DNA from 4 places in the Nonomuraea sp. C10 genome. Region 4 is predicted to be linked to each of the others. Evidence: riboswitches for the same ligand, from Rfam matches in the RefSeq annotation. Region 4 holds a riboswitch; each other region holds the start of a gene.
What was found. A riboswitch is a leader RNA that binds a small molecule or an ion and turns the genes downstream of it on or off. The one in region 4 is predicted to bind cyclic di-AMP.
Positions count from the first base shown of each region.

Region 1 (7,586 bases), 250 kb from region 4:
CAGCGGCATGGCGCTCGGCGCCCTGGGCGGGTCCAAGGACCTGGACCTCCAGGTCGCCGCGGCCGGCAACACCGAGGTCGTCAAGGCGAAGCTCCGCACGATGGACTCGCTCGGGCTCAACGACGCCATCGAGGACATCCTCATCACGCTCGGCGGCCAGTACCACATCATCCGGCCGATCTCCGGGCGCGGCGGCAAGGGCCTGTTCCTCTATCTGGCCCTGGACCGCGGCCGGGCCAACCTGGCCCTGGCCAGGCACCATCTCAAGAGCATCGAGGAGAAGCTGGAGGTCTGACCCTCCCCCGAGAACCCGGCGGCACGCGTCCGGGCGCGGCGAGCGCGTGCCGCCGCCGGGGCGCATCTCGCGAGCGGCAGCCTCCCGGCGCTTCGCGAGGTGCGCCCCTTCCAACGGTCCCGGGATCAGCGGGCCGGGCCCGCGTGACCGGCGGTGAGCTTGGTGACGGCCTCGACGAGTTCCGGCCAGAGCGCCCGCGGGAGGTCGTGCCCCATGCCGGGGAAGACCTTGAGCTCGGCGCCCGGGATGGCCGCTGCCGTGGCCTGCCCCCCGGAGAGCGGGACGAGCTGGTCGTCGGCCCCGTGGATGACCAGCGCCGGGACGTTGAGCCGGGTGAGGGCCTCGGTCCTGTCGGGCGACGCCATGATGGCGGCGAGCTGCCGGGCGAACCCCGCCGGGTCGTGGCCGCGGTCGAACGCCTCCCCGGCCAGCCGCTGGACACGCTCGCGGTCGAGCTCGTACCCCGGGGAGCCGATGACCGACCAGGTCGCCAGCGCCTGGGTCATGGCCTCCTCCCGGGTGGTCACCGGCTTGGTGAACAGGACCGACCGGGCGCTCTCGCTCGGCGGGGCGACCGCGCCACCGGGGGTCGACATGATCGAGATGAGGGTGAGCACCCGCTCGGGATGCCGGATGGCGAGCGACTGGGCGATCATGCCGCCCATCGAGGCGCCCATCACGTGCGCGGCCGGCCAGCCGAGGGCGTCCATCAGCCCGGCGGTGTCCGCGGCCATGTCGTCCAGCAGGTAGGGCGCCGGCTTGCCCGGTGCGGGCGCGCCCGCCTCGTGGAGGTGGGTGGACATCCCGGCGTCGCGGTTGTCGAACCTGACGACATGGTGCCCCTGCTCGGCGAGCTGCTCGCACAGCTCGTCGTCCCAGTGAATGAGCTGGGCGCCCAGCCCCATGATCAGGAGGAGCGGGCGCCCGTCGGGAGAGCCGAAGCTCTCGTACGCGATGTCGATTCCATGAGCCGATGCGGTCGAGGTCACGGCTCTAGAATGACATTCTAATCGTGGTGACGCAAAGGTCAGCGGCGCACGAGCTTGCGGATGCGCTCGCGGCCCAGCACCAGGCCGCCGCCGACGAGGATCACGCCGCCGGCCACGGCGGCTCCCGCCACGTTGCTCCGCTCGGTGGCCGCGGCCGCCTCGGCGCCGCCGGCGGCGGGCTGCGGCTCGGCCGGGGCCTTGACGAGGTTCACCGGGTCGGCCTTCACGGGGCTGGTCTTCACGGGCTCGGCCTTGTCGCTGCCGGACTGGCCCGCGACGGCCTTCTCCTCGTCCTTCTTGTCCGCCTTGTCGTCCGCCTTGTCCCCGGCCAGGACCGGCGGGGCGGCCGGGTTGCGGTCCATGCGCTTGTAGGCGCCCTCGGAGAAGGCGACCGGGTGGTTCTTCAGGCCCAGGCCGTCACCCCACTTGGTGATGACGTACTCGACCTCGATGTGGCCCTTGCCGCCGTTGCCGTCCACCATGAGCGTGCGCGGGTTGAACTTCCCGCCGGTCAGGTCGGCGAAGGTCTTGCCGTCCAGGTCGAGCATGATGCCCTTGCTGGACGGGACGCCCGGGCCGCGGTCGCCGACGAAGAACGGCGCCTTCTTGCCCTTGTAGACGACGTAGCCCTCGGTCAGCAGCGGCCAGCTGGGGCTGGCGGCCATGCCTTTCTGCATGGGCTTGCCGCTGGCCGGCAGGCCGGTGTCACCCGCGCGGCCGGAGCCGTCGTCCCAGAAGTAGGAGGCCGTGGTCTCGCCCTGGAGCAGGACCTTCTCCGTGCCCTTGTCGGTGTCGGCGTGAGCGGCGGCGCCGGAGCCGAGCGCCAGCGTGCCGGCGGCGGCGACGATCGCGGCGATGGAACGCATGCTGAAACGAGCAGACATGAAAAACAGAAGTCCTTTGTGAGGCAACAGCAAAGATGCGCTCGCGGAACGACGTAGCCGGGCATCAAGCCGTACGGACGCTACGGTGGGAGCGCGAAAGGAAGATCAGGAAATGGTGCCGCTCAATCGGCGGCCGATGACATCCCGCGGTAGGGGGGACGGGCGCGGTGATTCATCACAGGAAAACGTCCTCTCCATCTCGCCTACCGGGTTAGCTGACGGGTTCGGACGTGGAGATGCCCTACCGGCCGCATGGGCCGGATTCACCCCAGAAGGTGGGTCCCCGGTTCCCGCGGGGGAGCGGGATTCGGCGCCAGGCAGCCGCCTCTTCCTGGTGAAGAGCCAAGGTCACTGCCTGGTAACGCCGACCAATCTAGCGAGCAAATCGGACAAACGCAAAGGTAAGCCCATGATTCGGGCGAAGATCTACCTAGAAAAAGGGGGTACGGCATGCCGTACCCCCTTGAACACCCAGATTCAGCCGCCGCTCTTGCGCCTGAAGGACCGCTTGCCGGCAGCCGGGCCGTGGGCTCCGTGGATCTTGGAATGGTCGGCGCCCCTACCACTGCCGCCAGATCCCGCCTGCTGGCCGCGCTTGCGCTCCAGTGCCTCACGGAACTTGCGCTTCATCTCGTCCTCGGGAGTCTCGTCGACTTCCGGCTCCGGGGTTTCCGCCATGAGGGCCTCCTGATGTGCGTACAGCCTCCAGCTTCGCACGCAGGCCTTGACAGCGCATAACCGGGATCATCGGCGGGACGCGCGCCGGCGACTTGGTGTTGCCTTGACCCGATCGAGGAAACACCACGGACATGCAGCTCTACCCCCCGGAGCCGCGGCGGTGAGCCCGCTCGCGTTCCTCGGCCGGGATCTCGCGATCGATCTCGGCACGGCCACCACCCAGATCTACGCCCCCGGCCTGGGCGTCGTGCTCAACGAGCCGTCGATGGCGGCGGCCTGCGCGGCCACGGGCCGCACGCTCTTCGGCGCGGACGCGTACGCGGCGTGCTCGCCCTCCAGCGGGGCGGGCACGCGGGCGGTACGGGACGACGACGGGATCGCCCGCTGGCCGGTGCGCGAGGGCGGCGAGCTCGCCGGGCGGCTGGTCAAGCACTTCCTGAGCAAGGTGCACGGGCACCCGTACGCCCGGCCGCGGCTGGTGATGGCGCTGCCCGACGGCGCCCCGCCCATCCTGAGCTCGGCCGTGCGCGACCTGGCCTACGAGGCGGACGCCAGGCGGGTGTACCTCGTGGAGCACGCCGTCGCGGTGGCGCTCGGCGCGGGGCTCCCGGTGACGGAGCCGGCCGGGCGCATGATCGTCGACATCGGCCCTCACCTGACCAGGATCGCGATCCTCGCCTGCGGCGCCGTCGTCGCCGCCGGGACCGTCCACGCCGGCGGCGACGCCGTGAACGCGGCGATCGCCACCCTGGTCGCCCGTGAGCACGGGCTGCTGGTCGGCGAGGCGGAGGCGGAGGCGGCCAAGCTCCGCGCGGGCCCGTCCTGGAAACCGCTGGACCGGCACGTGATCGTCCGCGGCCTCGACCCGGAGTCGCGGCGCGAGCGGGTCGCGTGGCTGCCCGTCCAGCAGTTGTACGAGGTCACCCGGGCGCCGGCCGACGCCATCGCCCGCGCGGCGGCGACGGCCCTGGAGCGCTGCCCCGCCGAGCTCGCCGCCGACGTCGCCGCGCACGGGGCGGTGCTGACCGGCGGCGGCGCGCTGCTGCGCGGCCTGGCCAGACGCCTGCGCGCCGCCATGGGCGTGCCGGTGCGGCGCGCGGACCGGCCCGTCGAGTCGATGGCACTCGGCCTCGGCAGATACGCCGACCGCCTGGGCGCCATCGGCCCCCGGCCCCCGCTGTGACAACCCTTACAGCGGGGTCGAACAGGTGCCGTGCGCGATGTAGGCGAGCCCGTCGAAGGCGGCGCCGAGCACGGCCGGGGTGAAGGTCAGCTTGTACGAGAAGCGCCCGGCCGTGGCGCCGTAACCGCGCACGTACTGCTGCTCGCCCAGCCACCGGGTCACCGCCTCGGGCCTGGGCCCGAGGCGCAGGTCGACGACGTGATCGCGGGGGCAGGCGGCGGCCAGCAGGGATTCGGCCACGTCGGGCCTGCCGGCGGCGGGCACCCGGTGGCGCACCGGCGGCCGCCGCACGTCGGGCCTGCCGAACCGGAGCCGCCTGGCCCGGAACTCACCCTGTCCGAACAGCAGGCCGAGCGCGTAGTAACCGGCGCCGTGACGCTGACGCAGATGATCTCCCATGACCGGAGCACCGAGGCGCGCGTAGTGGCCGGCGGCCACGTGACCGTTGTGGGCCCAGACGGCGACCTTCGCGGCCGGGTCCTCCAGCAGCCGGTCGACGTTGTCGGCCATGAACTGGTCGCGGGCCGCCCCGGCGGTGCGCGCCCCGTCGGCGTCGCGCATCGGCCGCGTGACCAGTGTCGCGAACTGGCTCACGGTCCTGGCGTGCGCCTCCTCCGGGCCGCCGGCGCCCACCTCGTCGGCCAGCCCGCGGGCGGCCGCCTCGATCGCCGGGTCGAGCGGCTCCCCCACTCCCAGGCGCGTCTCCCCCAGCACCGCCAGCGGCCCGAGCAGCTCGCCGGCCCGCTCACCCAGGTGATCGCGGAGCCACCGCAGCGACGCTGCGGGGAACTGCGGGTCGATCCCGGCGAAGCGCACCTTCGGCTCGGCGGTGCGGTTGTGCGCGCGCATCCACTCCACCACGGCCAGCATCTCCCGCGTCCGCCACGTCCAGAACCCGAGGTCGGCCAGCAGCCGCTCCGGCTCCCCCGCTCCGCCCAGGACGTAGGCGTCCAGGGCCTCGGACGCCGACACGCTGGCCTCCATCGCCAGCACGGTGAACCCCAGCTCCTCCACGAGGAACCGCAGCAGCCGGTGCTTGAGCAGGAAGAACTCCCGCGTGCCGTGGGTCGCCTCCCCCAGCCCCACCACCCTGACACCGTCGAGGACCTCGCGCAGCGGCTCCAGGCCGGCGACCGGCCCGCGCGGGTCGAGCCCGTCGAGCGGGACGGCCCTGGACGCGAGCCAGCCGGTCACCTCGGCCGCTCCCGTCACGACCTGTCTCGAAGACTGGCCAGGGCGAGCACCAGGCCGAGCACGCCCAGCGCGACGCTCACCACCGTCAGCGTCGCGCCGTCGAGCCAGAGATGCAGCAGCCCGAAGTCGCGGTCGAAGAACTGGCGGGCCACGAACCCGCCGAACCCCTGGATCATGAGAATGACTCCGATGAACCCCATGCGGGCAACGCTGACACCCCCGGCGGGCCCGCCGCATCGGACCAAAGTATCGCCCGCATCAGCCCTTGGCCCATACCGTCCCACCGGATCACCTCTTTCTAGAGGATAAAGATCCGTTCGTCACGAAAAAGCACTACATTTGCGGCAGAGGCTACGTGGAAGGCGAGGACATGGCGCAGCTTCCGGGGCAGATCGACCCCAACGTGCCCAGTGTGGCCCGCATGTACGACTACTACCTGGGCGGCAAGGACAACTTCCCCGCCGACCGGGAGGCCGCGGAGCAAGTCATCGAGCTCGCCCGCCAGACCGGTTCCGACATCCGCGAGGTGGCCCTGGCCAACAGGGGATTCCTCATCCGGAGCGTGCGGCACCTGGCGCAGTCCGGCATCCGGCAGTTCCTGGACATCGGGACGGGCCTGCCGACGCAGGACAACGTCCACCAGGTCGCGCAGCGGGTCGCCGCGGACTCGAAGATCGTGTACGTGGACAACGACCCGATCGTGCTCGCCCACGCCCGCGCCCTGCTGGCCGACAACGCCGAGACGATCATCGTCCAGGGCGACCTGGCCGAGCCCGACGCCATCCTGGCCGCCGCCGAAGAGCATCTGGACTTCTCCCGGCCCGTGGCGGTGGTCGTGGCGGCCGTCTTCCACTTCTTCCACGACGACGACCAGGTGGCCAAGATCGTGGCGGCCCTCCGGCAGCCGCTGGTGTCCGGCAGCCACCTGGTGGTCTCGCACGGCTACATCGAGCCCGGGGAGAGCGAGGCGGCGAAGGTCGACGGGGTCCGCGGCGTCTACCAGCGCAGCACCTCGGGCGGCCTCGCCTGGCGCGGCCGGGAGGACCTGCTCGCGCTCTTCGACGGCCTGGAGATCCTCCCTCCGGGTGTGGTGCCGGCCCAGAAGTGGCGCAACGACGACGACCCGTACCCGTGGCCTGGCCTGGTCAAGGGCGGCGTGCTCGGCGTCGTCGGCCGCGTCCCCTAGACCGGCGGGGCCGGGTCGTACTGGATGTAGTGGCGGGTCTCCTTGGCGCGCTCGGTGCCGGCCAGCCGGGCCACCAGGTGCAGCGCCATGTCGATGCCCGCCGACACCCCTGCGGCGGTGATGGTGTCGCCGTCGTCCACGAACCGGTAGCCGGGCCGTACCTCGATCGTCGGGTCCAGGTCGGTGAGGGTGTCGATGGCCGACCAGTGGGTGGTGGCGGGGCGGCCGGCGAGCAGGCCCGCGGCCGCGTACGCCAGCGACCCCGTGCACACGCTCGTCAGCAGCGGCACGGTGGCGCGCCGGTCGCGGAGCCAGGCCAGGTGCTCCTCGTCCTTGAGCAGCGGCCGGGTGCCGCGCCCGCCCGGGTGCAGCAGCACGTCCATCGGCCCGACGTCGGCCATGCCGTGCTCGGCGACCAGCCCCAGACCCTTGGCGGCGCGGACCGGGCCGGCCTCGCGGGCGAAGGCGACCACCTCGGCCTCGTCCGGGTGGGCGGCGGCCCAGGAGGCCAGCACCTCCCACGGGCCGACGGCGTCCAGCTCCTCGACGCCCTCGAACAGCAAGATCCCGATGCGCATCAGTGGCTCCTCGTCATGCGGAAGTGGCGGCGGTACTGCCCCGGGGTGACCCGCAGGCTCCGCCGGAAACAACGGTGCAGGGTCTCGACCGTGCCGAACCCGCAGGCCCTGGCGACGGCGTCGAGCGTGTCGTCGGTGGTCTCCAGCAGGCGGCGGGCCGCCTCCAGCCGCACGGACTCGACGAAGGCGGCGGGCGTGCGGCCGGTCTCGGCGGTGAACACGCGGGTGAAGTTGCGCTCGCTCATGTCCGCCCGGCGGGCCAGCGCGGGCACGGTGAGGTCCTGGTCGGGGGAGGCGATGATCCAGGCCAGCAGGTCGCGCAGCGGCTCGCGGGCCGGCCGCCGCGCTTCGAGCTGGGCGGAGAACTGGGCCTGCCCGCCGGGCCGCTGGACGAACATCACCAGGTGGCGGGCGATCCGCCGCGTCTCGTCCGCCCCGAGGTCGTCCTCGACGAGCGCCAGCGCCAGGTCGATCCCGGCGGTCACGCCCGCCGAGGTCCACACGTTGCCGTCCTGGACGAACAGCGCGTCCGGATCGACGACGACGGACGGGTGCCGCGCGGCCAGCCGGTCGCACGACGACCAGTGGGTGACGGCCCG
Region 1 covers NZ_VPFF01000001.1:800,589-808,174, reverse strand. The annotation lists gene FR742_RS03765 (hypothetical protein) at 1-295, shown strand, start outside; gene FR742_RS03760 (alpha/beta fold hydrolase) at 421-1,284, opposite strand; gene FR742_RS45565 (hypothetical protein) at 1,323-2,168, opposite strand; cyclic di-AMP (ydaO/yuaA leader) riboswitch at 2,354-2,491, opposite strand; gene FR742_RS03750 (DUF5302 domain-containing protein) at 2,646-2,846, opposite strand; gene FR742_RS03745 (rod shape-determining protein) at 3,007-4,029, shown strand; gene FR742_RS03740 (erythromycin esterase family protein) at 4,036-5,223, opposite strand; gene FR742_RS45030 (hypothetical protein) at 5,238-5,423, opposite strand; gene FR742_RS03735 (SAM-dependent methyltransferase) at 5,594-6,409, shown strand; gene FR742_RS03730 (DJ-1/PfpI family protein) at 6,406-6,987, opposite strand; gene FR742_RS03725 (GlxA family transcriptional regulator) at 6,987-7,586, opposite strand, start outside.
Region 1: it holds a riboswitch for cyclic di-AMP, as region 4 does, so the genes downstream of both, FR742_RS45565 (hypothetical protein) here and FR742_RS02640 (CHAP domain-containing protein) in region 4, are expected to answer to the same signal.

Region 2 (7,586 bases), 650 kb from region 4:
GTCGAACTTCGGCGGCCTGGTCTTCCCGTTCCTGCGCGAGAAGCTGGCCGGGAAGATCGACCCGGTCATCCGGGCCGTCGAGCCGGAGGCGTGCCCGTCGTTCACGCGCGGCCGCTACGCGTACGACTTCGGCGACACGGCGGGCCTGACCCCGCTGATGAAGATGCACACGCTGGGCCACGACTTCGTGCCCGACCCCATCCACGCGGGCGGGCTGCGCTACCACGGCATGTCGCCGCTGCTGTCGCACATGTACGAGCTGGGGATGTTCGAGGCGGTCACCCGCTCGCAGAGGGAGTGTTTCGAGGCGGGGGTGCGCTTCGCCAGGACGGAGGGCATCCTGCCCGCGCCGGAGCCGACGCACGCGCTGGCCGAGACCATCGCGGAGGCGCTGCGCTGCAAGGAGAGCGGGGAGGAGAAGATGATCCTGACCGCGCTGTGCGGGCACGGCCACTTCGACCTGGCCGCCTACGAGCGCTACCTGTCGGGCGAGATGGAGGACTTCGCGCTGCCGCAGGAGCGCATCGACGAGGCGCTGAGCGGGCTGCCGGCGTGAACGAGGACCCGCCGCCCGCCGGGCGGGCGGCGGTGTCCGTCAGCGCGCGGTGGGGCGCTTGCCGTGGTTGGCCTTCTTCTTCTTGCGTGCCTTGCCTTTGCGTGCGCGCCTGGCCATATGGTCACCTCCCGGTGGTCGGGGTACGGGATCCGACCCAACGTCCCTCTTCACCGGCTTCCCGGCAAGGCCTGGGGTTACCTAACATTCCCCAACATATTCGTGTCATAATTTGGTGGAATCTGTTGGAAGGAGCGGGGGCGTGCTCGCACAGCAGCGCCAGCAGGCGATCCTCGAACGCGTGCGCAGCAAGGGCGGTGTCCGGGTGGCCGACCTCGTGCGCGAGCTCGGCGTCTCCGACATGACCATCCGCCGGGACCTGGAGGTGCTCGCCGACCGGGGGCTGCTGGAGAAGGTCCACGGCGGCGCCACCGCGGTCGGTCCCGGCTCCACCGAGGAGCCCGGCTTCACCGCCAAGTCGGCCAGGCAGCAGCAGGAGAAGGAGGCCATCGCGCGCCGCGCGGCCCAGCTCGTGCGCCCCGGCACCGCGGTCGCCCTGTCCGCCGGCACCACCACCTGGGCGCTGGCCCACCATCTGATCGGCGTGCCCGAGCTCACCGTGATCACCAACTCGATCCCGGTGGCCGACGTCTTCCACCGCAACGCCCGCGCCGACCGCACGGTCGTGCTCACCGGCGGCGTGCGCACCCCCTCCGACGCGCTCGTCGGCCCGGTCGCGGTGGCCGCGATCCGCCGCCTGCACGTCGACACGCTCTTCCTCGGGGTGCACGGGATGAGCCTGCGCGCCGGGTTCACCACTCCCAACCTGCTGGAGTCCGAGACCGACCGTGAGCTGGTCAGCGCCGCGCACCGGCTCGTGGTGCCGGCCGACCACACCAAGTGGAACACGGTCGGCATCAGCACCATCGCCGAGCTGACGGAGGCCGACGTGGTCATCAGCGACGCGGGGCTGCCCGAGGAGGCACGCAGGGAGCTGGCCGACAGGGCCGGAGAGTTGATCATCGCAGAGGGGGCGGCGTGAAGCGCACCATCACCGAGCTGGCCGACGGCCGGGAGCTCATCTACTTCGACCGGAGCGACGGCGCCGACCGCAGCGCGATCGACCGGCGGCCGCTGGACCCGCGGCCGGTGGCGTCGGAGCTGCGCTACGACCCGCTGACCGAGGAGTGGATCGCGATGGCGGGCCACCGGCAGACCCGGACGTTCCTGCCGCCGCCCGACGAGTGCCCGCTGTGCCCGTCGTCCGACACGCGGGCGTCGGAGATCCCGGCGTACGACTACGACGTGGTCGTGTTCGAGAACCGCTTCCCCTCCTTCTCCGGCAATCTCGGGACATATCAGGATGTCGGAGGGCTGAGCGAGGTCCGGCCGGGCATGGGGCGGTGCGAGGTGGTGTGCTTCACCTCGACGCACGACTCGTCCTTCTCCCGGCTCTCCGACGACCGGGTGGAGCTGGTCATGGAGGCCTGGGCCGACCGTACGGCCGAGCTGTCCGCGCTGGAGGGCGTCGAGCAGGTCTTCTGCTTCGAGAACCGGGGCGAGGAGATCGGCATCACGCTCTTCCACCCGCACGGGCAGATCTACGCGTACCCGTACGTGACGCCGCGCACCAAGCTGCAGCTCGGGGCGGCCCGGCGGTACGCGGAGCGGCGACAGGGCCGCAACCTGTACGCGGACGTGCTGGCCGCCGAGCGGGAGGCCGGGGTCCGGGTGGTGGCGGCCAACGAGCTGTGGACGGCGTTCGTGCCGGCGGCCGCGCGCTGGCCGTTCGAGGTGCACCTCTACCCGCACCGGCAGGTGCCCGACCTGGCGGCGCTGTCGGAGGCCGAGCGGTCCGCGTTCGCCCCGCTCTACACCTCGGTGCTGCGCGCCCTGGACGGGCTGTTCGGGGTGCCGATGCCGTACATCTCGGCCTGGCACCAGGCGCCGGTCCGGCAGGACCGCGAGCTGGGCTACCTGCACCTGGAGCTGTTCTCCATCAGGCGGGCCCCGGGCAAGCTGAAGTATCTGGCAGGATCCGAGTCGGCCATGGGCGCGTTCGTCAACGACGTGCTCCCCGAAGAAGCCGCACGCATGCTTCGATCACAGGTAGATCACTAAGAGATTTCCGTTTGACTCGCATTACTTGTGATCTACCACTACTATCCCTTCCAGCACGACCGTAAAGCGCCGTGTGAACATGCCTAATCCTGGGCGAGGTGCCCAGGAGCCGGGGACCCAATTGCACTTGGGGTGAATCCACTTCGGTGGTAGGGAGCGCTCCCGTACCCGAACCCGTCAGCTAACCCGGCCGGCAGAGGGAGAGGACCCATCACGTGGCGGCAGCGTCCCCCGCGCACCTTGCCATCGGTTTCGTCACCGCCGCGGCGGTGCTTTTCACCCCGGCCCTGACCACGTCCGCGGCGGCGGACCCCAAGCCCGGCGAGCAGCAGCTCCGCAAGGAGCTGAAGCAGCTCAACGCCAAGGTCGACAAGCTGATCGAGCGCTACAACCTCAAGCGCGTCGAGCTGGCCGAGGCCCGCAAGGCGGCGGAGGAGGCCGACAAACGGCTGGCCACCGCCGAGCAGACCCTGAGCTCCGCCGAGGACCGGGTCGCCGAGCTGGCCCTGCTGCAGTACCAGAGCGGTGGCATGCAGCTGCCGAGCCTGATCCAGTTGCCCGACGGCCGCAACGCCGCCCTGCTGGCGCAGCTCACGGCCGAGCAGCAGGCGCTGGTCGACAAGGTGGCCGAGGCCCGCGACGAGACGAAGAAGGCGGCCGACGAGGCCACGGCGCTGACCAAGGAGATCGAGTCCGACGCCGCCGAGGTGGCCGGCCAGCGCGAGGAGGCCGAGGGCGTCATCAAGGACATCGAGAAGAAGCTGGAAGATCTGGTGCCGATCGCCACCGGCCGCCGTTCCGACGGCACCTGGGCGCCGCAGCTCCCGTCGGGCGCCGACAACATCACGCCCCGCACCCGGCTGATGAAGACCGAGATCGCGAAGAACTTCGCCCTGCCGTTCAGCGTGGGCTGCTTCCGCTCCGGGTCGAGCGGCGAGCATCCGCTGGGCCGGGCCTGCGACTTCATGATGAGCACCGGCGGCTCGATGCCGTCAGGGACCAACACGGCCCTCGGCGACCGCATCGCCGAATGGGCCGTGCAGAACCGCGGCAAGCTGGGCGTGAAGTACGTGATCTGGAAGCAGCGGATCAACCACGGCTCGGGCTGGAGCGGCATGTCCGACCGGGGCAGCATCACCGAGAACCACTTCGACCACGTGCACATCTCGATGCACTGAGAAGGGGATCTCCAGCGTCATCGCGGGACGAGCAGCCCTCGGTGGAACGCCTCGGTGACGGCGGCGGCGCGGTCCCCCACGCCCAGCTTGGCGTAGATGTTCAGAAGGTGACTCTTGACCGTGGCCTCGGTGATGAACAGCCGGGCGGCCGCCTCACGGTTGGTGTTCCCGGCCGCCACGAGTTCGAGGACCTCGAGCTCACGACGGCTGAGCAGTTGCGGCGCGGGGGTCCTGACCCGGTTCATCAGCCGTGCCGCCACCGAGGGGGACAGCACGCTCTCGCCCTTGGCGGCGGCCCGCGCGCCTCGCAGCAACTCCTCCCGGGGAGAGTCCTTGAGCAGGTAGCCGGTCGCCCCCGCCTCGATCGCCGGGAGGACATGGGTGTCGGTGTCGTAGGTCGTCAGGACCAGCACGCGCGCGGTGACGCCCAGCCTGGTCAGCTCGTTGATCGCGGTCAACCCGTCCATGCCCGGCATGCGCAGGTCCATCAGGATCACGTCGGGCCGGAGCTCCTGGGCGAGCCGTACGGCCGCGGCGCCGTCCGCCGCTTCGCCCAGCACCTCGAATCCCGGCGCGGAGGCGAACATGCTGCTCAGCCCGTCCCTGACGACGGGATGGTCGTCCGCGATCAACAACCGGACCGTGGCCGCGTGATCGGTCATGCGTGGCTCCCGGCCGGCAGGGTGGGGACGCAGGCCGAGATCCCGGTGCCGGCTCCGGGCTCGGACTCGATCCGCAGCGTGCCGGACAGTCCTTCGACGCGCTGACGCATGATGGTCAGGCCGAATCCGCCGCCGCGGGGCGGCGGTGACCCGCCGTCCGTGTCGAGACCCGCGGGGTCGAAGCCCCTGCCGTCGTCACGTACGTCCAGCGCGACCTCGTGGTCCAGGTAGGACAGGGTCACGCCGACCCTGGTGGCGTGCGCGTGCTTGGCCACGTTGGCCAGTGCCTCCTGGGCCGTGCGCAGCAGCGCGAACTCGGCCTCCGGTGTCATCGGCAGCGCCGTGCCGGTCGTCGTGACCTGAACGGCGAGCCCGTGCAGCCTCGACCACCGGCCGGCGACGTCGGCGAGGGCGTCGCTCAGGCGCGCGGTCCGCAGCGGCTCGGGCCGGAGCGCGTCGACCGAGCGCCGCGCCTCGGCCAGGCTCTCCCTCGCCAGGTTCTTGACGGCGTCGAAGGGCCGGCGCCACGGCGCCGGGACCTCGTGCATCTGCTCGGCCGCCTGGAGCTGCGCGATGATGCCGGTGAGCCCCTGCGCCAGGGTGTCATGGATCTCGCGGGCCATCCGCCGGCGCTCGTCGAGCACGCCCGCCTCCCTCGCCTGGGCGAGCAGCTGGGCGTGCAGGCCGGCGTTCTCGGCGAGCGACGCCTCCAGCAGCCGGTTCGTCCGGCTCAGCTCTCCGAGGGTCTGCTCGCGCCGCTCCTCCTCCTTCTCGGCGAGCCACAGGCCCCAGGCGCAGGCGCACATCATGGCGATGTTGAAGGCGATGACGATCACGGCCAGCGTCAGGCCGAGGACGTCGGTCGTGGGGATGTTGGACGCCTGCGCCGTACCGGCCAGGACCGCGGTGGCGGCCACCCCCAGCAGTCGCCACGGCCAGCGCAGGACCGTGAAGGAGTAGATGTAGGCGGCGGGGGTGAAGAGCCCGAAGAGGGGATGACGGATCACCAGGACCGCGGTGATCACGAGCAGCCCCGCGACGAACACCCCCATGGTCCGTGGCCGGCCCCACCAGCCGGGACGCAGGGTGAACATGCCGAGCATCCACGCGGCGGCCAGGGCGCACAGGCCGAGGTCGACGAGCAAGGAGCCCGTCCAGTCCTCCACGACCAGCAGGATCGCGACGAGGAGCGCCAGCAGCGCGTAGGGCACCACGTTGACCAGAAGGAACGGCGGCTGTGGCGAAGTCTTCAAGGCTCCCTCTCCCTTGCGGGATTCTATTCCGGGCGGCTATTCCCAGCGGAACCAGCGGATCGCGACGGACGCGCACACCACCGCGTAGGCCGCCAGGGTCAGCAGCGGCACGGCGGACGGGAAGTGACCCTGGTACGCGTCCTGGAACGCCCCCATGCCCGCGCCGAGCGGGGTGTAGTGGGCGATGTCCCGCAGCAGCGGCGGCATCTGCGAGATCGGCACCCACAGTCCGGCGAAGAACATCATCGGGAAGAACAGCACCGTGCCGATCGCCGTGGCCGGGCCGCGCCCGGGCGCGAGCGCGGTGATCAACAGGCCGATCGCGAGCAGCGCGGCCGCCGCGAGCAGCCAGGCGAGGGCGAAACCGGGAAGGTGCTCCGGCAGGCCGACGCCGAAGCCGAACCCGGCCACCGCGAGGAACAGGACCATCGCGACGACCGCGATGGCGAAGTTGGCCACGAGCTGGGCGGCGAGCACGCGGGCCGGGCCGACCGGCGTGGTGCGCATGCGCCGCAGCACGCCGTTCTCCCGGTATCCCGCGAGCGTGGTCGGCAGGGAGGCCGTGGCCAGGATGGCCAGGTTGAACAGAACCAGAACAGGGACGTAAAGGTCGAAGTACGTCAGGCCGCCGCCGCCTTCCACGGGCGTCCGCAGATCGGAGACGCTGCCGAGGATGACCAGCAGGATCAGCGGGAAGCCGATGCCCCACAGGGGGCCGACCTTGTCCCGGACGCACAGCGTGCTCTCGGCCTTGATGAGCCGCCAGGTCGCGGAACCCCGCTCGGCGGTCTTCGATGCTGACATGGGCATGGGGGCCTCTCTCTGATGTGTCACCGGGGGTCGGGGCGCTTGCCGGTCAGCCGGACGAACGCGTCCTCCAGGCTCGCCTGCTCGACGCGCAGTTGATGGGCCACGATCCGGTTACGGGCCAGCACGGTGGTGACGGCGTTGAGCGCGTTGTCGTTGCCGTTGACGATGACCAGGTCTCCCCGGCGGGTGACGCCGGAGACGTCGGGCAGGCTCGTCAGCAGGCGGTCGTCCATCGGCCTGGACGGGCGGAACTGGATCCGCTGCCCGGCGCACGCCCGCTCGGTCAGACCGGCCGGGGTGTCCACCATGACGACGCGGCCGGCGTCGATCAGCGCGAGCCGGTCGCACAGCCGCTCGGCCTCCTCCATGAAGTGGGTGACCAGCACGATCGTCACCCCGCGAGAGCGCACGCCCTCGATCAGGTCCCAGGTGTCGCGCCGGGCCTGCGGGTCGAGGCCGGTGGTGAGCTCGTCGAGGATCGCCACCCTGGGGCTGCCGACGAGCGCCAGCGCGATCGAGAGCCGTTGTTTCTGGCCGCCGGACAGCTTGGCGTACTTGGTCTTCGCCTTGTCCGCCAGGCCGAGGCCGTCCAGCAGTCCGCGCCAGTCGGCGGGCTCGGGATAGAAGGAGCTGTAGAGCTCCAGGGCCTCGGCGACCTGGAGCCGCTCGGGGAGGTGGCCGGCCTGCAACTGGACGCCGAGCCGCCGGGTCAGCTCGGTGCGGTCACGGAGAGGGTCCAGCCCGAGCACCTTGATCTCACCGCGATCCGGGGTGCGGAGGCCCTCGACGCACTCCACGGTCGTCGTCTTGCCGGCGCCGTTCGGGCCGAGGATCCCGAAGATCTCACCCTCCTGGACGGTGAGCGAGACGTCGTCGACCGCGATCTTGTCGTCATAGCGTTTGTGGAGGTCGCGTACCTCGATCACTGGTGGCATGCGCGCGTCCCTTCGGTGGTTGGCGCATTCAGCCTGCTACGACCGGCACTTCCGCCGACACCGACCAGGAGACG
Region 2 covers NZ_VPFF01000001.1:1,199,225-1,206,810, reverse strand. The annotation lists gene FR742_RS05685 (TrpB-like pyridoxal phosphate-dependent enzyme) at 1-556, shown strand, start outside; gene FR742_RS46490 (50S ribosomal protein bL37) at 596-673, opposite strand; gene FR742_RS05680 (DeoR/GlpR family DNA-binding transcription regulator) at 816-1,595, shown strand; gene galT (galactose-1-phosphate uridylyltransferase) at 1,592-2,674, shown strand; cyclic di-AMP (ydaO/yuaA leader) riboswitch at 2,745-2,884, shown strand; gene FR742_RS05670 (hypothetical protein) at 2,890-3,852, shown strand; gene FR742_RS05665 (response regulator transcription factor) at 3,870-4,514, opposite strand; gene FR742_RS05660 (sensor histidine kinase) at 4,511-5,767, opposite strand; gene FR742_RS05655 (ABC transporter permease) at 5,804-6,577, opposite strand; gene FR742_RS05650 (ABC transporter ATP-binding protein) at 6,598-7,512, opposite strand.
Region 2: it holds a riboswitch for cyclic di-AMP, as region 4 does, so the genes downstream of both, FR742_RS05670 (hypothetical protein) here and FR742_RS02640 (CHAP domain-containing protein) in region 4, are expected to answer to the same signal.

Region 3 (7,586 bases), 400 kb from region 4:
CGCGCGCACCCCCGTCCCGGCACCGCGCCTCGGCGCTCAATCGTGTTCAGGTCAGCCGGCACCGGCTCCACCATCTCTTTCCTTTCGAAGCCGGGGCCTGGACCTGCGACCGGCGAGTAGGCGCGTGCCGGACAAACCGTCCGCACGCGCCGTTTTCGACGCTAGCCGATCGTGCGGCCCCGGCTGCCACCAGGCCACATCTTCCCAGGCAACAAGCAGGAAAGGGACCTATCGGTGGCCCGCGTGCCCCCAGTCCAGCAGAGCCTGCGCGGTCTGGAAGCGGCGGCCGGAGTCGGTCTCGCCGAGGATCACGCCGACCAGGCGGTTGCCGTCGCGCTCGCCGGCGAAGGCGAGCGTGTAGCCCGCGTCCCTGGTGTAGCCGGTCTTCACGCCGAGGGCGCCCGGCGCGGCGAGGAGGCGGTTGGTGTTCTTCCACGCGTACGAGCCGTGCTCGGACGTCGACTCCACGGCGTGGTACCGGGTCGAGGTGATCTTCTTGAGGGTCGGGTCATCCAGCGTCGCCTTGGCGAGCGTCGCTTGGTCGCGGGCGGTGGAGTGGCCGCCGCCCCGGTAGGGCATGCCGTCGGCGTTCACGTACACGGTGTCGGTCATGCCGAGCTTGCGGGCGGTGTCGTTCATCTCGGCGACGAACCCGGGCACGCCGGGGCCGTAGGCACGGGCGAGCGCGTGCGCGGCGTCGGCGCCGGACGGGAGCATCAGCCCGTACAGCAGGTTCTCGACGGTGAGGGTGTCGCCGGCGCGCAGGTGGGCCACCGAAGCGCCGCCCTGGCTGCCGTACTCGACGTCCTCGGCGGTGATCGTGACCTTGTCCGTCGGCTTGGCCTGCTTGAGCACGGTGTAGGCGGTCATCGCCTTGGTGAGGCTGGCGACCGGCCTGCGCAGGTCGGCCTCCTTGCTGAAGTGCACCTCGCCGCTCTTCGCGTCCATCAGGTACGCGGCGCTGCCGGCCACGGAGGGGGCGTTGGCGAGGGGCCGCTCGACGGCCGCGGCCGGAGTGGCGGCCTGGGCGGCGCCGGCGGCGGTGGTCATGGCGCCCGTGGCTACGGCGAGGCCGAGCAGGGCACTGCTGATCCGATGGCTGATCCGATGGCTGATCCGATGGGTGAGACGCATGAAGGGATTGCTCCTAGCTTCCATGCCGCCTACCGGGTTAGCTGACGGGTTCGGGCGTGGAAGTGCCCTACGGCGCGAGATCGGGCGCCGATTCACCCCGGAATGAGAGTGGGTCCCCGGCTCCGCCGGATGGCGGATTAGGCGGCCGCGCGAAGGCGCGGTCCGGGCAGAACACAGCGGTCGCATGGCGGACCCCGCTGCTGCAAGCCTCAAACGTAGCAAAAAGGAATAAAACGGTCAAATGTTCGCCTATGAAGCTCAGTACGTGGCGCGTCCCCCGCTGATGTCGTACACGGCGCCGGTGGAGAAGCTGACCTTGTCGGAGGCCAGCCAGGCGATCAGTTCGGCGACCTCCTCGGGGCGGCCGACGCGGCGCATCGGGATGAGCCCGGTGATGTGCGCCAGCGCCTCCGGGCCGGTGTCGGCGTTCATCGGGGTCTCGATGACGGCCGGGGCGATCACGTTGGCCAGCACGCCGCTGGTGGCGAGTTCCTTGCCGAGCGACTTGGTCAGCGCGATGACGGCGGCCTTCGAGGCGGAGTACGGCGCCATGTTGGGGTTGCCGTCCTTGCCGGCCATGCTGGCGATGTTGACGACGCGGCCCCACCCGCGCTCGCGCATGCCGGGCACGAAGGCGCGGCAGGTGTGGAAGGTGCCGTCGACGTTGACCTCGAAGGTGCGCCGCCAGCCGTCGAGCGGGAGCTGCCAGAGCGGGGCGTTGGGGCCGACGATCCCGGCGGAGTTGACCAGGATGTCGACCGGGCCGATCTCGTCGGCGGCGGCCTGGACGGCGGCGGCGTCGGTGACGTCCACGACCAGGTCCGCGCCGTCGGCGATGTCGAGGGTGACGACCCGGACGCCGTCGGCTTCCAGGCGGACGGCGGCGGCTCTGCCCAGGCCGCTGACCCCGCCGGTGATGAGAGCGGTGCGCATGTCTCTTTCCAATAGTTGGAATCGATAACACATGAGTGGAACTGTCTGTGAGGCTAACCGGCTCCCGCCACCCGGGGAAGCCTTCTCCGCGAGCAACTTCCGTTTCCTGGAACGACGGTCTAACGTACGGAATATGCCCGAATGGACGGAGGAGCAGCGGCTCGTAGGCTCCGATCGCGTGCTGGCGGTGCTCGCGGAGCTGGCCCGTCACCCCGACGGGGTGGGGCTGGAGGAGATGGCGCGGGCGGTGGACAGCTCGAAGCCGACGGTGCATCGGGCGCTGGCCTCGCTGCGCCGGGCCGGGTTCGCCAGCCGGCACGGACACGGCCGCTACGTGCTCGGCGACGAGTTCCTGCGCATGGCCTTCGCCCACCACGAGGCCCGCCCCGACCACGTCCGCGTGACCCCGATCCTTGAGGCGCTGTGCGACCGGTACGGCGAGACGGTGCACTACGCGGTGCTCGACGGCCCCTGGGTCGTCTACCGCTCCAAGCTCGACCCGCCGTCCGGGGCGGTCCGGCTGAGCTCCGTCGTGGGCGGCCGCAATCCGGCCCACTGCACCGGCGTGGGAAAGATGCTGCTGGCCGCCGCCCTGCCCGACGAGGACGCGGTGCGCGCCTGGGTGGGCGACCGGACGCTGGAGCGGCCCACCGGCCGCTCCATCGGCACGGCCGGGGAGCTGCACGCCGAGCTGGTACGGGTCCGCAGACAGGGCTATGCCGTCGACGACCAGGAGAACGAGCCGGGCGTCAACTGTCTCGCGGTCCCGGCCTACCTGACCTCGCCCACCGTGCCCAGCGGCGCGATCAGCATCAGCGGCCTCGCCTACCGCACCCCCGTGCGGGCGCTCGTGGACGACCTGCCCGCCATCCTCGCCATCGTCTCCGGCGATCGGCCCCCTTCCAGCTAACGGAGAAGACACGTGCAGCTCATGCGCATCGGCGCGCCAGGCGCCGAGAAGCCCGTCGTCCGCGTGGACGAGACCCACTACATCGACGTCTCCGACGTCACCCCCGACTTCGACGAGCGGTTCTTCGCCCGGGGCGGCGCCGCCCTGCTCGCCGACCGGGTCGCGACAGGTCAGCCCCGCGCGTTCGCCGGCGAGCGCGTCGGCGCCCCGATCGCCAGGCCGCACCAGATCCTCTGCATCGGCCTCAACTACAGCGACCACGCCGCCGAGACCGGCCAGGCCGTCCCCGACGAGCCGATCCTGTTCACCAAGTCACCCAACACCCTCGTCGGGCCGTACGACGACGTGCGCATCCCGCGCGGCTCCACCAAGACCGACTGGGAGGTCGAGCTCGGCATCGTCATCGGCAGGCGCACCTCCTACCTCGACTCGGTGGAGGAGGCCCGCGACGCCATCGCCGGCTACTGCGTGGTCAACGACGTCAGCGAGCGCGCCTTCCAGATGGAGCGCGGCGGCCAGTGGAGCAAGGGCAAGTCCGCCGAGACCTTCAACCCGGCCGGTCCCTGGCTCGTCACCCCTGACGAGATCGCCGACGTCACGAACCTCGGCATGTGGCTGACGGTCAACGGCGTGCGCCGCCAGACCGGCACCACCAAGACGATGATCTTCGACCCGTACGTCATCGTGCACCACCTGAGCCAGTTCATGGTGCTGGAACCGGGGGACCTGATCAACACCGGCACCCCGCCCGGCGTCGGCATGGGCCAGAACCCGCCCGTCTGGCTCCGGCCCGGCGACGTGATGGAGCTCGGCATCGACGGCCTGGGCAGCCAGCGCCAGAAGGTGATCGGCCCCCGGTGACGCGGGCGCTGGTGCTGACCGGCCCGGGGGAGGCGGAGGTCCAGGAGGTCGAGCCGCCGGTCGCCGCGCCCGGGGAGGTGGTGGTGGACGTCGAAAGGGCCGGCGTGTGCGGCACCGACGTCGAGCTGTTCACCGGCCACATGAGCTACCTGAGCACCGGCCGGTCCCGTTACCCGTTACGGCCGGGCCACGAGTGGTGCGGGCGCGTCACCGCCATCGGCGAGGGCGTGGACCCCGCCTGGCTCGGCCGCCGCGTCACCGGCGACACCATGCTCGGCTGCGGCCACTGCGCCCGCTGCCGCGCCGGCCGCCACCACGTGTGCGCCGAACTGGCCGAGATCGGCATCAGCCGGGGCCGCCCCGGCGCGCTGGCCGAACAAGTCGCCGTGCCCGTCACCGCCCTGCACCGGCTGCCGGACACCGTGGACCCCGCGCTCGGCGCCCTCGTCGAACCCGGCGGCAACGCGCTGCGGGCCGTCCGCGGCGCCGCCCTGGATCCGGGCGAGCGGCTGCTGGTCCTGGGCACGGGCACGATCGGCCTGCTGGCGGCGCTGTTCGCCCGCGCCCGAGGCGTCGAGGTCCACCTGATGGGCCGCGACGACGAGGGCCTGCGCCTGGCCGCGGACCTCGGCTTCACCGGCACCTGGACCAGGGCGTCGCTGCCCGCGCTGCCCTGGCACGCCGTCATCGACGCCTCCAACGCGCCCGGACTGCCCGCACTCGCGCTCGACCTCGTCGAACCCGCCGGCCGCCTCGTCTACATCGGCCTGGCCCGGACCCCGTCCACCCTCGACACCCGCGACCTCGTACTCAAGGACGTCACCGCCGTCGGCATCCTGGGCGGCTCGGCCGGTCTGGCCGGCGCGATCGCCGCCTACGCCGACGGCTCGGTGGACGCCCGCCCGCTGGTCGCGGCCACGGTCGGCCTCGCCGAGACGGCCGGCGTCCTCGCCGGCCGCCGTCCCGGAGGCGCCGGTCCGAAGATCCACATCGACCCCCGGCGCTGACGCCGCCTGGACAACCCTTCGCTCGGCATGATCACATATGGCGCTGTTCGCTTGCGTCTCCAAGTGAAAGGCGTTCACGTGTTAAAACGAAGCGTTACGGGGTTCTTAGCCCTTGTCGTCCTGGTCCTCGGTACCGGCATGCCGGGCGCGGCGGCGGACGGCGGCGCCCCCACAGACCCCGGGCCCGTCTACAAGACGGTCACCGACAAGAGCGCGAAGCTCTCCCTCCAGACGTTCGGACGCCCGGACGGGAAGGACATGGTCTTCCGGATCTCCGGCTCGGTGTACGCGAACATCGAGGGCAACAGCCTGGACCCGGAGCTGCGCCACGGCCAGAAGCTCTTCAACATCGAGGGCTACAACATCCGGCGGCTGTACCGGGTCCCCGGGACGACCCAGCTCTACCAGCTCTCCCGCGAGATCGTCTTCTACACCGACCCGGCCGACCCGAAGCACGTCGTGCGCACGTGGAAGAACCCGGTCGACGGCAAGACGTATCCCGTCGTCCCCATCAACAACGACACGGTCAACTTCGGCCCGTTCCCGATCACTTCCTCCTACGTTGGCCCGCCGCTGCAGCGCCTGCACGACGAGACCGTGTGGACCAGCGACATCCCCGTGCGGACGGACTTCGGCGCCACCCTCGGCGAGCGGTTCGGCCTGGTCGGCGGCGTGTACGCGGCGCAGGAGATGTTCGACTTCTCCGTGGACGACCGCGAGGTGGCGGCCCGCACCAAGCCCGGCGTCCCGTCCGGCGCGATGAAGACGAAGATCAGCTGGTCGCGGACCAGCCCGTGGGCGCCGTTCATGTGCCTGGCGGAGACCGACGTGCGCGGCCAGCTCACCTACCACGCCCGCAGCTGGTCGCTGAGCTCGTACGCCGACATCGAGCCGTGGCTGCGGGCCGAGGTCGAGAAGAGCCATCCGCTGTACAAGGCCGCCCCCGGCGCGCCTGGGCCGAGCGAGAACTCGTGGACGTCCTTCTACAACAAGCAGCTCGGCAAGGGCGCCACCACCTGGGCAGGCTGGTGCGCCGCCAACGGCCGCGCCTGAACCGCCCGCCGAGGCGGAGCCACGACGGCTCCGCCTGGTAGGACGCATCAGGCCACGGGATGCGGCGCGGTGCGGGACCGGGTGGCCATCAGGTGGTCGATGAGCGCCAGCAGCACGTCGCGCCCCGCCGCCCGGTCGCGGGCGTCACCGAGCACCAGCGGCACCTGCGGGTCGAGGTCGAGCGCCTTGCGGATCTCCTCCCGCGTCCGGTCACGGACACCGTGGAAGCAGTTGACGCCGACGACGAAGGGGATGCCGCGGCTCTCGAAGAAGTCGATCGACGCGAAGCTCACCTCCAGCCGGCGGGTGTCCACCAGGACGACCGCGCCCATCGCCCCGTTGACGAGGTCGTTCCACATGAACCAGAAGCGCTCCTGGCCGGGCGTGCCGAACAGGTAGAGCACGAGCTGCCTGTTGATGGTGATGCGGCCGAAGTCCAGCGCGACGGTGGTGGTGGACTTGCCGCCCACGCCCTCCAGGTCGTCGACGCCGACACTGGCGTGGGTCAGGTACTCCTCCGTGCGCAGGGGGGCGACCTCGCTCACCGCGCCGACCAGGGTCGTCTTCCCGACGCCGAAACCGCCGGCGACCAGGATCTTCACTGCCAGGGGAGCGGCGTCCGCATGGTCAGAGTTCGCGTAGCCCATCCCTCACCGCCTCAAGGATTGCCATGTCGGGGAAACCGCCTGCCTGTGCGAAGGAGAGCGGCGGCCGGGCCAGCACCTGACCCGACTCGATCAGGTCGCCGATGAGGATCTTGGTCACCGACACCGGCAGGTTCAGCGCGGCGGCGACCTCGGCCACCGCCAGCGGCCGCTTGCAGAGCGTGAAGATGGTGCGGTGCTCCGGCTGCATCCTTCTCCGGCCGCGCGCGGCTTCCGGAAAGGCCTCGGAGACCGTCGTCACCAGGGTGATCAGCGCCAGGTCGTCCCGCTCGGGTGCGGTCCGTCCGCCGGTGATCGTGTAGGGACGGACGAGGGACTCGTCGGCGTCTTCGTCCTCGAAGCCCTCCGTCCAGTGCCTCATCCGTGTCTCCCCCCGTCATGCGGGGGGCGCGCCTCGGTGCCCAGCGCCTGGCCCACCTGCTGGATCAGGGTGTGCATCGCGACGCTCATCAGCTCGGCGTCGACCTCCTGGGACGCGACCACGGCCAGATGGGTCCCCCGGCCCGCGGCCGTGACGAACAGCCACAGGTCGGCCATCTCGATGATCACTTGGTGGACCGGGCCGCCGCTGAACAGCTGCCCCACGCCGCGGGCCAGGCTCTGCTGGCCGGTGGCGATCGCCGCCAGGCGTTCGGCGTCCGCGCGTTCGATGGTCCTGGACCGGCTGATCACCAGGCCGTCGTCGGACAGCACGATGGCGTGCCGGGTGCCCGCGACCCGGTCGACCAGGCCGTCCAGAAGCCAGTCCACGTCTATGTTCGTGGCGGTGGTGCGCTGCGTCATCATCGATCTTCCGTCGTAGGGGAACTGGGCTCGGCGGATCCGCCCTGCCCGGGCCGGGAGGCGTCGTCACCGGTCCGGCGCTTGCGGGACTGCCTCTGGAAGGCGCCGATCGCGGCGCTGGACCGGCCGGGCTGGTCGCGCACGGCGAACTCCTGGCCGGTCCGTTCGTCTCTGGCCGCCGGGACCTTGAGCTCCGCGGCGAGGCTGGCCTGGCGCACCCGCTGGGGGAGCGGCCGGAGG
Region 3 covers NZ_VPFF01000001.1:958,499-966,084, forward strand. The annotation lists gene FR742_RS04490 (D-alanyl-D-alanine carboxypeptidase family protein) at 229-1,134, opposite strand; cyclic di-AMP (ydaO/yuaA leader) riboswitch at 1,146-1,288, opposite strand; gene FR742_RS04495 (SDR family NAD(P)-dependent oxidoreductase) at 1,393-2,067, opposite strand; gene FR742_RS04500 (IclR family transcriptional regulator) at 2,201-2,977, shown strand; gene FR742_RS04505 (fumarylacetoacetate hydrolase family protein) at 2,990-3,838, shown strand; gene FR742_RS04510 (zinc-binding dehydrogenase) at 3,835-4,845, shown strand; gene FR742_RS04515 (DUF1838 family protein) at 4,984-5,898, shown strand; gene FR742_RS04520 (ATP/GTP-binding protein) at 5,946-6,545, opposite strand; gene FR742_RS04525 (DUF742 domain-containing protein) at 6,526-6,924, opposite strand; gene FR742_RS04530 (roadblock/LC7 domain-containing protein) at 6,921-7,346, opposite strand; gene FR742_RS04535 (nitrate- and nitrite sensing domain-containing protein) at 7,346-7,586, opposite strand, start outside.
Region 3: it holds a riboswitch for cyclic di-AMP, as region 4 does, so the genes downstream of both, FR742_RS04490 (D-alanyl-D-alanine carboxypeptidase family protein) here and FR742_RS02640 (CHAP domain-containing protein) in region 4, are expected to answer to the same signal.

Region 4 (7,586 bases):
TTGCCCGGATGCGCCCACATGAACGCCAGCAGCGCGCGCAGCTGGGCGAAGCGCTGCCACTCGTCGCCGGGCATCTTGCCCATCAGCGAGCCCTTGCCGTGCACCACCTCGTCATGGGAGAGCGGCAGGACGTAGTTCTCCGAGTAGGCGTAGATGAGGGAGAACGTCATCTGATGGTGGTGGTACTGCCGGAAGATCGGCTCGTGCCGGAGATACTCCAGCGTGTCGTGCATCCAGCCCATGTTCCACTTGAACCCGAAGCCGAGCCCGCCCAGATGCACCGGCCGCGACACCCCCGGCCAGGCGGTCGACTCCTCGGCCACGGTCGCGATGCCGGGCGCCTCCCGGTAGCAGACCGAGTTCATCTCCTTGAGGAACTCGACCGCGTCGAGGTTCTCCCGGCCGCCGTAGACGTTGGGGGTCCACTCGCCCTCCCGGCGGGAGTAGTCGAGGTAGAGCATCGAGGCCACCGCGTCCACCCGCAGGCCGTCGATGTGGAACTCCTTGAGCCAGTAGAGCGCGTTGGCGACCAGGAAGTTGCGCACCTCGCGGCGCCCGAAGTCGAACACGTACGTGCCCCAGTCGGGGTGCTCGCCCCTGGCCGGGTCGGCGTGCTCGTAGAGCGGGGTGCCGTCGAAGCGGGCCAGCGCCCAGTCGTCCATCGGGAAGTGCGCCGGCACCCAGTCGAGCACCACCCCGATGCCCTTGGCGTGCATCCGGTCGACGAACGCGCGGAACTCGTCGGGGGTGCCGAAGCGGGCCGTCGGCGCGTAGTAGGAGGTCACCTGGTAGCCCCACGACCCGCCGAACGGGTGCTCGGCCACCGGCAGCAGCTCCACGTGCGTGAAGCCCAGGTCGGCCACGTACTCCGAGAGCTGGTCGGCCAGCTCCAGATAGGACAGGCCGGGCCGCCACGAGCCCAGGTGGACCTCGTAGATGCTCATCGGCCGGTTGCGCGGCTGCTCGTCGCGCCGCCCCGCCATCCACTCCTCGTCGGCCCAGACGTAGTCGGACTGCTCGACGACCGAGGCGGTCTGCGGGGGCAGCTCGGTCCTGCGCGCCATCGGGTCGGCCTTGTCGCGCCACACGCCGTCGGCGCCCAGCACCTGGTACTTGTAACGTTCGCCCGCGCCGAGACCGGGGACGAACAGCTCCCACACCCCCGAGCGGCCCAGCGAGCGCATCGGGTAGGCGGTGCCGTCCCAGTGGTTGAAGTCGCCGATCACCCGGATGCCGCGGGCGTTGGGCGCCCAGACGGCGAACGCCGTGCCCGGCGTGTCCTGGTGTTCCATCACGCGGGCGCCGAGCACCTCCCACAGCCGCTCGTGCCGCCCCTCGCCGATCAGGTGCAGGTCGACCTCGCCCAGCGTGGGCCAGTGCCGGTACGGGTCGCGCGTCTCGTGCGCCTCACCGCCGGGATAGCGCACGCTCAAGGTGTACGAGGGAACCTTGTCCAGACCGGGGACCGTGGTCTCGAACACGCCGTGGGCCACGTGCTTCATGTCGTGCGCGGTGCCGTCGTCCAGCACCACGCGGACCCGTTCGGCGAGCGGGCGCAGCGCTCGGAAGGTCACCCCACCCGCGCCTGGGTGGGCGCCCAGCACGGAATGCGGATCGTGGTGCGCCCCGCCCGCGAGGCGGTCGAGCTCTGTCCTCATCGGCATGCTCCCAACACTGCCCTATGGCGACCGTCCATCTGTGGCACTGCCCGCATTCACCCCGACAATCACCGAAAGTGCGGAATCTTGGGTTTATCGGGGATTGACCTCAAGCGTGGTTGGGTTTTTAGCGTTCCATGCATGGACATACAACAGCGTGCGGGCAAGCGGGAGTGGATCGGCCTGGCCGTCCTCATCCTGCCGACCCTGCTGCTCTCGATAGACGTGACCGTGCTGCACCTGGCCGTGCCCGCGCTGAGTGAGGACCTCCGGCCCACCGGGGCGCAGCTGCTGTGGATCAACGACATCTACGGGTTCCTGATCGCCGGGTTCCTCATCCCCATGGGCACGCTGGGCGACCGGATCGGGCGCAGGCGGCTGCTGCTGATCGGGGCCGCGGCCTTCGCGCTCGCCTCCGCCGCGGCCGCGTACGCGCCGAGCGCCGAAGTGCTCATCGCCGCCCGCGCCGCGCTGGGCGTGGCGGGCGCGACGCTCATGCCCTCGACACTGTCGCTGATCCGCACCATGTTCCACGACCCCGCCCAGCGGACGACCGCGATCAGCCTGTGGATGGTCGGCTTCACCGGCGGCATGGTGATCGGGCCGCTGCTCGGCGGGTCACTGCTGGAGACCTTCTGGTGGGGGGCGGCGTTCCTGCTCGGGGTGCCGGTGATGGCCGTGCTGCTGGTGGCGGGGCCGCTGCTGCTGCCCGAGTACCGCTCGCCCGCCGTGGGCCGGATCGACGCGCCCAGCGTGGTGCTGTCGGTCGCGGCCGCGCTCGCGGTCACCTACGGGGTGAAGGAGCTGGCCGCCGGCGGGGCGGGCGCCGTAGCGCCGCTCTCCCTGGTAGCCGGGACGGCGCTGGCGGTGGTCTTCGTACGAAGGCAGCGCGGGCTGGCCGAACCCCTGCTCGACCTGCGGCTGTTCGCCGAGCGGCGCTTCTCCGGGGCGCTGGGCACGCTGATGCTGGTCATCCTGGTGGGGCCGGGGATCGGCCTGCTGACGGCGCAGTACCTGCAACTCGTGCTCGGCCTGTCGCCGCTGGAGGCCGGGCTGTGGACGCTGCCCAACGCGGTGGCGATCATCTTCGGGTTCGTGGCGACCCCGGCGCTGGCGCGGCGGGTCCGGCCCGCGGTCCTCGCGGCCGGGGGACTGGTGCTCGGCGCGGCAGGGGTCCTGCTCCTCACGATGGCAGGCACGTCGGGGCTCGCCGCGCTGGTGACCGGGCAGACGCTGTTCTTCCTGGGCGGCTCGCCGCTGCTCGTGCTGGGCATCGACATCGTGGTCGGCGCGGCGCCGCCGGAGCGCTCCGGCTCGGCGGCGGCGCTGTCGGAGACCGCCCAGGAGTTCGGCGGCGCGGCCGGGCTGGCCGTCTTCGGGAGCATCGCCGCCGCCGTCTACCAGGCCCGCCTGCGCGTACCGGAGGAAGTCCCCGCGGAGGCGGCGGCAGCGGCCCGCGACACCCTGGGCGGCGCCATGGCCGTCGCGTCCGGTCAGCCCGCCTCCGTCGCCGCCACGCTCGCGGAGGCGGCCAGGGCCGCCTTCACCACGAGCCTCACGGTCACGGCGGCGGCCGCCTCCGTCGTCCTGCTCGCCGCGGCGATCCTGGCGGCCACCGCCCTGCGCCACGTCCCCCGGCTCGGCTCCTCGCCCGACGGTTCGTAACCGGATCGAAGGTAAAGAATTCGTGCGGGATCCCCCATGTCATGGGGGATCCCGTCGCCGGGGTCCGTCCCGCGCTTGCCCTTTCCCTTGCGCGACGATTACCTTCGAACCCATCGATGGCACGCGCTTGAGCAGCGCTTTTAGGTAAGCCCCCGCGCGTTGCCGATGAATTGCCGAGACCGCGCCCACCCGCGCACATTGCGGGAACACGGCGCGGCCGCCGAATCCGCCCTCTGGCGGAACCGGGGACCCACCTTTCTCTGGGGTGAATCGGTCGCTCTTCACCAAGGGCGCGCCGTAGGGCACTTCCACGCCCGAACCCGACAGCTAACCCGGTAGGCGGCATGGAAGCAAGGAGCAATCCCCGAGCATGGTCAAGCACATCTTCGATCGCATCCCGTCCACCTCCCGCCTGGCCCTGGGCGCCACCCTGGCACTCGGCGCCGCCTTCGCCGGCACCTCCGCCGCCGCCACCGCGGCCGCCGCCTCCCCCTCCCAGCCCCACCCGGTCGCCCACCAGCAGAGCAGCGCGAACCAGTCCACCGCCGTCAGCGCGAGCACCGTCCTGCAGGTCGCCGAGTCGCAGATCGGCGTCACCGAGGACGCCGCCGGCGGCGGCACCAAGTTCCACCAGTGGTACATGTCCTCCCCGCGCGCGGCCGAGACCCTGGCCCGTGACGGCGGCGGCACGCCCGCGCTGTACGCCAACGCCCCCTGGTGCGCGATGTTCGTGTCCTGGGTCGGCGAGCAGGCCGGCGCCCGCTCCACGATCGGCTGGGACGCCTACACCGTCACCCACGCCCAGTGGTTCAAGGACAACAACCGCTGGGGCAGCCAGGCCAAGCCCGGCAGCGTCGTCTTCTTCGACTGGGGCGGCAGCAAGAACATCAGCGCCGTCGACCACGTCGGCCTGGTGAAGAAGGACAACGGCGACGGCACGATCACCACGATCGAGGGCAACACCGGCAACGGCAAGGTCGAGGAGCGCATCCGGCCCGTGTCCCACGTGGCCGGCTACGGCTACCCCGAGTACAAGGCCGCCTGAACGGCCTGACAACCGCGCCAGCCATCGGGACGAGAACGATCCTTGGCCGCGCTCGGGGCTGGTCACGCTCTGGTGGGCGCTCTGGCTGATCGGCAACTGGGTGGCGCTCGTGGCCGGGCGGCTGTTCTTCAACGCCGAAGAGCTGGAGTCCATGGCGTCGGCGGCCAGGTTCGACGTGCTGAGCTGCGCGCTGATGCTGGTGGCGGCGGTGCCGGCGGCCCTGGTGGTCCTGCGGATCAGCAACGCGCAGGAGGCGCGGCGCCCCGCCGCTCCGGTGTCGCCCTTCGAGAGCCCGGCCGTCTAGCGGAAGGCGGCCAAGGGGATCGACACCCAGGTGGGGCGGTTGCGGGCCTCGTACACGACCTCGTAGACCGCCTTCGACAGTTCGAACGCCCGCAGCAGCGCCGTGTCGGCGGGGGTGATGACGCCGCCGCCCTCGGCGTAGCCCTCAAGGAACGCGGCCCTGTTGCGCTTGGCCCACTCCTCGGCCATCGGCTCCAGGCGGGCCGCCTCGGAGTGGTCCGCCAGCAGGTGCCTGGCCGCGTAGTCGAACGAGCGCAGCATGCCGGCCACGTCGCGCAGCGGCGAGGAGAGCGCGCGGCGCTCGGCCAGCGGCTGGCCGGGCTCGCCCTCGAAGTCGAGCACCACCCAGTCGGTGGTGGTGCGCATGACCTGGCCCAGGTGGTAGTCGCCGTGCACCCGCTGGACGCGCACCTCGGTGGTCAGCTCCTCGGCCCGGTGGTAGGCGAGCTCCAGGGCGGGCACGTGCTCGCGCAGTTCGGGGACCTCGCCCACGGCGCGGCCGAGCTGGCGCCTGAAGTCCTCGGCCATCCGCTTGATCTCGTGCGGCTCCATCACCTCCGTGCCGAACGCCTCGCGCAGCTCGTGGTGGACGCGGGCGGTGGCCGCGCCGAGCCGGCCCGCCTCTGCGGCGAAGTCGCCGCCCGCCTCAGCGGCGGGGAGGCCGGGCAGCGAGTTGTAGAGGTCGCGCACGCTGGTGAGCGCCAGGTCCCAGCCGTCGGTGGAGTTCGACAGGAACTCCTGCATGATCGCCAGCGTGGTCGGGGTCTCGTCGAGGTCGGTCTCGATCCACCCGTACGGCTGCGCGATGTGCGGCGCCTGCCTGATCGCGAGCGCGGTGACGACTTCCAGCTCCGGGTTGACGCCGGGGACGAGCCGGCGGAAGAGCTTGCAGATGTACTCCTCGCCGAACACCAGCGAGGTGTTGGACTGCTCGGCCCCGAGCACCAGGCTGCGCTGGTTGGTGTCGATCTCGACGCCGGGCAGGTGGTGGAACCGCACGCCCGCCCGGCCCGAGCCGGCCGCCATCGACTCCAGGATCCAGCGGGTCAGCTCGTGGTCGTGGACGGCGTCGTACACCACGCATTCCCCGTCGTCCGCCGCGTACGGCCCGATGAAGGCGTGGGTGAGGGTGTCGGGGAGCTCCCTGCGCAGGCCGAGCGGGAGCTGGTAGCGCTCGCGGGACCCCTCCTGCCACACCGACACGATCAGGTGGCGCAGGCTCGGGTCGCCCGCCTCGATGACGACGTCGGAGTCGATCGACAGCGAGTCGATCGGGCGCCCCTTGCCGCCGAACCAGCGTTGGCGTGCGATCCATGCGGCAAGGAGCTCCTCCAGCACGTCCTACTCCTCCTGGGTGTGGGCCGGCGGCAAAGTGAACCAGTAGAACCCATGCCCAGGGAGCGTCAAAAGATACGGAAGTTCGCCAATCGGTGGAAATGGCACGCCACCCATGGTCTCCACGGGCGAGACGCCGACGAACCTGCGCAGGTCCAGCTCCACCGGCTGCGGGAAGCGGGACAGGTTGTTCACGCAGAGCATGCGGTCGTCGCCCAGCTCGCGGACGAACGCCAGCACGCTCGGGTTGGAGGAGTTGAGCTCGATGAACTCGCCGAGCCCGAACACCGGGTGGCGCTTGCGGATCTCGATCATCCGGCGGGTCCAGTGGAGCAGCGAGCCGGCGTTCTTCTGCTGGGCCTCGACGTTGAGCCCCTGGTAGCCGTAGATCGGGTCCATGATCACCGGCAGGTAGAGGCGGCCGGGGTCGCAGTCGGAGAAGCCCGCGTTGCGGTCCGGGTCCCACTGCATGGGGGTGCGGACGCCGTCGCGGTCGCCGAGCCAGATGTTGTCGCCCATGCCGATCTCGTCGCCGTAGTAGAGCACCGGCGAGCCGGGCAGCGAGAGCAGCAGGGCGGTGAACAGCTCGATCTGGTTGCGGTCGTTCTCCAGCAGGGGCGCCAGCCGGCGGCGTATGCCGACGTTCGCCCGCATACGGGGGTCTTTGGCATATTCGGTATACATGTAGTCGCGTTCTTCGTCCGTGACCATTTCGAGGGTCAGCTCGTCGTGGTTGCGGAGGAAGATTCCCCACTGGCAGTTTTCCGGAATTTTCGGCGTTTGTGCCAAAATTTCGGAAATGGGGTAACGGGACTCCCGGCGGACCGCCATGAAAATGCGGGGCATCAGCGGGAAATGGAAAGCCATGTGGCATTCGTCCCCGCCGCCCACCGGGTCGCCGAAATACTCCACCACGTCCGAAGGCCACTGGTTGGCCTCGGCCAGCAGCACCCGGTCCGGGTAGAGCCTGTCGACCTCGGCCCGCACGCGCTTGAGGTATTCGTGCGTCTTCGGGAGGTTCTCGCAGTTGGTGCCCTCCTCCTCGAAGAGGTACGGCACCGCGTCCAGCCGGAACCCGTCGATGCCCAGGTCGAGCCAGAAGCGCAGCACCTCCAGCATCGCGTCCTGCACCGCGGGGTTCTCGTAGTTGAGGTCCGGCTGGTGATGGAAGAACCGGTGCCAGTAGTACTGCCCGCGCACCTGGTCATACGTCCAGTTGGACGTCTCGGTGTCGATGAAGATGATGCGGGCGTCGGGGTAGCGCGTGTCGGTGTCGGACCAGACGTAGAAGTCGCCGAACGGCCCCTCCGGGTCGTGGCGGGACGCCTGGAACCACGGGTGGGCGTCGCTGGTGTGGTTCATCACCAGGTCGGCGATGACCCGCATGCCGCGCTTGTGCGCCTCTTCGACCAGCCGTACGAAGTCGCCGAGATCACCGAACTCCGGGAGGATCTTCATGAAGTCGGCGATGTCGTAGCCGCCGTCGCGCAGCGGTGACTCGTACAGCGGGAGCAGCCAGAGGCAGTCGACGCCGAGCCACTGCAGGTAGTCGAGTTTGCCGATGAGGCCGCGGATGTCGC
Region 4 covers NZ_VPFF01000001.1:553,783-561,368, forward strand. The annotation lists gene glgB (1,4-alpha-glucan branching protein GlgB) at 1-1,658, opposite strand, end outside; gene FR742_RS02635 (MFS transporter) at 1,800-3,323, shown strand; cyclic di-AMP (ydaO/yuaA leader) riboswitch at 3,532-3,680, shown strand; gene FR742_RS02640 (CHAP domain-containing protein) at 3,694-4,368, shown strand; partial or broken gene FR742_RS02645 (DUF4328 domain-containing protein) at 4,403-4,672, shown strand; gene FR742_RS02650 (maltokinase N-terminal cap-like domain-containing protein) at 4,669-6,009, opposite strand; gene treS (maltose alpha-D-glucosyltransferase) at 6,013-7,586, opposite strand, start outside.